2 linked regions of the Blastopirellula marina genome follow. Each later gene encodes a partner of the first gene's protein in a complex. Links are inferred from orthologs where the notes say so. Each region holds a gene or a part of one and is shown on either strand. Other genes may lie near its edges.

Evidence for each region.
Region 2: the proteins of C5Y96_RS21030 (region 1) and fliM are in contact, whole or in part, in a crystal structure (PDB 1F4V), measured with the Escherichia coli proteins. The link is inferred for Blastopirellula marina from one-to-one orthologs.

The regions. Positions count from the first base shown.
Region 1 is NZ_PUIA01000069.1:124,714-127,557, reverse strand. Bases 2-2,836 are described here. They hold C5Y96_RS21030 (response regulator), read right to left. Parts: upstream 1,683-2,836; coding sequence 1,320-1,682; downstream 2-1,319. Other genes in these bases: C5Y96_RS21025 (chemotaxis protein CheW), read left to right, coding at 2,202-2,726; C5Y96_RS21035 (STN domain-containing protein), read left to right, coding at 80-1,219. UniProt on the Escherichia coli protein: Involved in the transmission of sensory signals from the chemoreceptors to the flagellar motors.
Region 2 is NZ_PUIA01000014.1:94,876-97,836, forward strand. Bases 10-2,961 are described here. They hold fliM (flagellar motor switch protein FliM), read right to left. Parts: upstream 2,026-2,961; coding sequence 994-2,025; downstream 10-993. Other genes in these bases: C5Y96_RS01745 (hypothetical protein), read left to right, coding at 10-991; C5Y96_RS01755 (glutamate-5-semialdehyde dehydrogenase), read right to left, coding at 2,067-2,961. Also shown: more of C5Y96_RS01745, read left to right, coding at 1-9. UniProt on the Escherichia coli protein: FliM is one of three proteins (FliG, FliN, FliM) that forms the rotor-mounted switch complex (C ring), located at the base of the basal body.

The DNA.
Region 1 (2,844 bases):
GAGATCGAAAATCCATTATGGTCAATCCATTGAACAATGTCCGAGTGTAATCACGCGGTAACCCCGGAGCAAATAATCCATGCGATCGTTAGTGCGCAATCTTACCCAGCTTCTCATGGGAGTATTGACAGTCCAGTTTTTGCTATTAGGAAGCCTGGCTCAAGCGCAAGAGGCTATCGACTGGCGAACCGAAGCAGATCTCGAGAAACAGCTTCAATCGACGTTCGATTTAACTTGGGAAGATGTCCCTCTTCGTGATGGACTGATGCGACTGGCGCAAACGCAGCGGGTTGCCATATTCCTGGATCGGCGCGTCGATCCTGATCAGCCCATCAAGATGAAGTTTTCCGACGAGCGGCTCGAACTCGGGCTGCAGCGAATCGCTGCTCAGCTTGGGATTGGCATGGCTCGCGTTGGCGACGTCATCTATCTTGGCCCGCAAGAGACAGCCAGGCGCTTACCAACGGTGGCCGAACTTCAAGCACAGTTCGCGAAATCAAGTGGATACCCGGAAGCGGTCAAACTGCTCGACCGGAAGAAGTATGGTTGGCCGAAGCTTTCGACCCCTGAAGAGATTCTGAACGACGTTGCCGCTAGTCATGCCATGCGATGGAATAATCTGGATGTCGTCATCAAGCACGACCTATGGCCGGCGGTCGATTTTCCCCCGATGAAAACGACCGAATACCTTTCCCTGGTCCTGGCTGGCTACCATGCGTCGTACCGGTTTAACAAGACCGACGACGGTGTCGAGCTTCAGTTGATTCCCATTCCGGATGAACTCTCGCTGACGCGTGTCTATCCTTATGCTGGCAACCACGATGAAGCAATCGAAAAGATCACTCAGCTGTTTCCCGAGGCCAAGGTCCAGTCAGACGGTAAGCGGAAACTGGCAGTGACTGGGCCGCAGCAAGTTCAAGACCAAGTGGCTAAGTTGTTGCGCGGAGGAACGGCGCGCAATACCGTAGTCACGCCAGGCGAGAAACGCTATACGCTCAACGTCGAGCAGCTTCCGCTGGGACCGGTTCTCAACGCGCTCGAGCAGCAACTGGGCATGGAGTTTGAGGTGCCCGACGACATGGAGCAAGCATTGACGCAGCGAATCTCCTTCAGTGTGAAGACTGCCAACATGCAGGGCTTGCTGGATGCGGTATTTGAAGGGACCGATCTTACTTACGAGATTCAAGAGAAGAAGATCGTCATCTCGAAGAAGCCCTAACGGAGGTCGCTTCGATTCTGGCGCAAAAAAAAGACGACATCGCCCGTCTTGGGCTTTGTCGTCTCATTCGATTTGAATATCGTTCTGCAAGTCGCGGAACTTAGCAGCCGTGCTTTTCCAGCTTTTCGCGAAGCGTATCGGCGGTGAATGGCTTGACCAGGTAGTCGGAAACACCGGCCTGGATGGCTTCCATGACACGCGACTTTTCCGCTTCGGTGGTGACCATCATGATCTTCACGTTGGCGTCAACCTTGCGAATCTCTTGAATCACTTCCAGGCCGCTCTTGCCGGGCATGTTCCAGTCGGTCAGAACGAGGTCGAACTCGCCTGGCTTGAAGAGCTTAACAGCTTCTTCTCCATCGGCGGCTTCAACTGCGTTTGGAACACCGACTGCTTGAAGGGAACGGAGAATGATCTTTCGCATAGTGCTGGAGTCGTCGGCAACGAGTACGCGTGTGGACATTTTTGTAATGCTCCTGTGTTTAGCCTGCCCGCTCGGCCTGAGTCGGCCGGTGGAGAATGGTCTTGTGGGAAATTAAAAATTTCTACCGAACGATAGGTCGCGCTCTCTGACCGTCAAATTGCAAGTGAGAAAATTCCCCTTTTCGCGCCCAGCCGCAATCCAGCGGACATTGCTGATTTGAGTGTTATTAGTCGCCTGAGAACGTGTCGGCAACTTCAGCGGGTTGGTGCGTGTCTCTAGGGATTCCCCAAATGAGGTGGGGTTGTTCCGTTTGTTTCGCCTAGGTCAGAGGGGCGGTCTCAAACAATGAGTGAAAATGTGCAGTCGGACGAAACTTTTTCGTTTTTATTGACCGACCTTTATACGTGAACGCCGCAGGCATGCGTGGGCTGGATGCACCTGGCACAGAGCGTTTATCCGATGGTAAAGGAAAACAAATCGCGGACATGGCCGTCCCGCCCGAGGATCTCGGGGCAGCGGATCGATAATTCGTTCCAGCACTGATCGGGAGACAGAGTTTTGTCCGTAACTACTGAAGATTTAAAGACGGAAGAGCGTTCGAGCCACGAATCGCAGCGTCGAGAAGGGCTCAATTCCATGCAACTGGTCAGTTTTCAATTGGCCAAAGAGGAATACGGAATCGAAATCACCCGCGTTCAGGAAATCATCCTGATGGGTGAGATCACCCGCGTGCCTCAGACCCCTATCTATATCAAAGGCCTGATCAATCTTCGCAACACGGTCATTCCGATCGTGGATTTGCGTTTGCGGTTTGGTCTTCAAGAACAAGAGTCCACTGACGAGACCCGCATTATGGTCATGAATGTCGGTGGCAAGACGGTCGGCATTATTGTCGACGCCGTCAGCGAGGTCCTGCGTATCTCCAAGGATCAGATTTCCTCGCCACCTCCGACCGTGGCTGGTCTCGGGCGTGAGTATCTCACCGGTTTGGTGAAACTCGACAAGCGTCTTTTGATCTTGCTGGATATCGACAAGATTCTGGGCAAATCGGAAGTCGAGCAAATCGAAGCTCGAATCGGCTAAGCCGCCTCCGAGTTGCGTCTCGGAACCATGTCAACAGGAAAGTCCGGCTTCCCCGATGAAGCGGATAACCGACCTTGCAGGAGCGCGCGGAATTCACCGGAGGGGCAGTTTTACTTAC
Region 2 (2,961 bases), on another replicon or contig:
TTGTGTGTCGCGAACGGTACTCGGTTCAGCCGAGTACAGTGGCCGGGGTGGACGCCAGGTTTACACGCACTGTTTCGTGCTCGACGCCGATTCGTTTCGTAGGTTTCACAACGATCCGTTTCGGGTGTTGTCGGCGGCACTCGCGATTCACGATCTTCGACCAGGGGCCAAGTTGCCTACAGACTTGCCCTCGCTGCGGATGCTGCCGTCAGGAGGGCCTGTCGATGCCGGACTGATTCGCTTCTTCGATTCTCCGGTTCAGCAGCAATCGCTCGTCGCTTGGACACACCACGCGATGACGTCGAAGAAATTGATGTTCACTGGAGGTTATAACGATCGTTTTCTGACGGTCTTCTTCAATCTCTTGCCCGTTTCGATTCGCCCCTCCTTTTCGTTCTCGACTCGGCTGCGTTACTCACCGCGTCGCAACTTCAAACTGATTGGCCTGGCGAACGATCTCGAAGAGCAAAAGAAGGCCGCACGTCAGGAAGGTTGCAGCGTATTCCAGTTTGATTCACCGGCTCGCACGCCGGAAGCATCACGTCATCCGTGGGCAACATGGGTTCAGGTAGCGTTATGCCAGCGCGAGCCGGACGAAGCAGCTCGCATGATCGGCGAGGTACCTCTGACAACGCGATTGGAAGACCTTTCCGCGGTCGGCAATCGACTGCGGGTGGAGATGTCTGCTAAGAAACGGAACCGTGAGATGGAACCGACACCGGTCGCCGCGGCACCACTGGTTATTCCGGAAGAGAACACCGATCGGGGCGAGTTGTTCGTACTGGTCGAACGGGCCTTAGAAGGAGACGTCACCGCATTGGAGCGTCTCAATGCCACCTGGTGTGCTCAGCCTGATCGTCAGTTGGAAGCATTGCGGCAAGATTGTGCTCGCCACTTCGTCAACCTATCGAAAGAAAAGCACTTCGAGCCAGGATCGAAAGGGGCAATCGCCATCGAGATTCTGAGCCTGATCCTGCGTGTGAGCCTATAATTTTAGGCACCAGGCTTCTTCCGTTCGTAGCTACGTTCGATCTGAATTGCTTTACGCCCCTTGAACGCCCCGGCAAATGCTTGAAACGTTGGGGTGCCGTTCACGTTGACCTGTAGCGGCGTACGCGAGTCTTTTTCAGTGGTGATCACGTCCCCGACCCGCAGATCGAGTAGCTCTTCCATCGTGATATTGGTTTCCGCCAGGATCACATCGAGACCGACTTGGGCCTTATCGAGGTGTACACCCAACGCGGCCTTCGATTCGGGGGTTGCTTCGCTGCTACCGTAAGCAAACCAGGTATTGGCGGTCAGCTTATTGCTGATTCGTTCGATGGAGTTGAACGGGATACACAGGTTGATCATCCCGCGCACGTCGCCAATGGCCAGCTCGAAGCTGACCAGCACCACGACTTCATTCGGCGGTACGATCTGAACCAGTTGAGGATTGCTTTCGACACGGACGACGCGCAGGTTCAGCGGAAGAACATTCTCCCAGGCATCCTTCAGCTCGATCAGGAAGAGATCCGAGATCCGCGAAACGAGTGTGAGTTCAATTTCGGTCAGCGGTCGCCGCGACGCAGGCGTACTTTCTTTGCCGCCCCCCAGCAGACGATCGATGATCGGATACAGGATGGACGGGTTGATGTCGAGAATCAGGTTTCCTTCCAGTGGCTCGGCAACCAAGAGGTTGAAGCAACTGGGGTTTTCCAGGCTGAAGACGAACTCGCTATAGGTCAGCTGATCGACGCTGGTCAGCTTGACCTCGACGATCGATCGCAAGAGGGCCGAAAGGGCAGCGCCGAAGTTTCGGCTGAACCCTTCGTGCATCGACTGCAGGGCCCGCATTTGGTCTTTGCCGACTCGCTCGGGCCGTTTGAAGTCGTACGGGGTCACCTTCTCTCGCCCTCGTAAGCCGCGCGACGGCGACCCGGTATCGGCTACCGGTGCGACCGGACTCTTGGCCGGTTCCGCGCTGGTTTCCATCGCGTTGAGAAGGCTCTCGACTTCTGCCTGACTCAGTACGTTGTCTGACATGAATCACTCCCTTGATTCACGAAACCTGTCATCGTCGGAAACTATTTCCGAACGTGACCTTCTCCCATGACGATGTATTTGTAGCTCGTGAGAGCCTCGATGCCGCAAGGGCCGCGTGCGTGGAACTTGTCGGTGCTGATCCCGATTTCCGCACCCAGGCCGAACTCGCCACCGTCGTTGAAACGGGTGCTCGCATTGACCATCACGGCTGAACTATCGATCTGAGCCGAGAACTTGCGGCTGGCGGCCAGGTTCTCGGTCACGATCGATTCGGTGTGCTTCGAGCTGTATTTGTTGATGTGGGCGATCGCCTCGTCGATGTTGTCGACGACCTTCACTGAAATGATCGGCCCCAGGAATTCCGCGCCAAAATCTTCTTCGGTTGCCTGTTTGGCTGTCGAGACGATGGAGCAAGTCTTAGCGTCCCCCCGCATCTCAACCCCTTCCTTCGCGAACGCTTCCGCGATCATCGGCAGGAACTGTTCGGCGACGTCATTATGTACTACCAGGGATTCAGCTGCGTTGCAGACCCCATAGCGATGACACTTGCTGTTGAAGGTAATCTTCACGGCCATCTCCAAATCGGCCGCTCGATCGACGTAAACGTGGCAATTACCGGCAAAGTGCTTGATGACCGGCATGGTCGCTTCTTCACTGACGCGGCGGATGAGACCTTCGCCGCCGCGAGGAATCGCGACATCGATGTATTGGTTGAGTTTCAGGAAATGGCCAACAGCTGCGCGATCGGTGGTGGAGACTAATTGCAGCGCATCGGCAGGAATGCCAAACTCCACGGCTTGATCTTGCAGGATGCTGACGATGGCCTGCGACGAATGCATCGCTTCCTTGCCACCACGCAGGATCACCGCGTTGCCGCTCTTCACACAAATGGCAGCCGCATCGGCGGTCACATTCGGCCGTGATTCGTAAATGAAG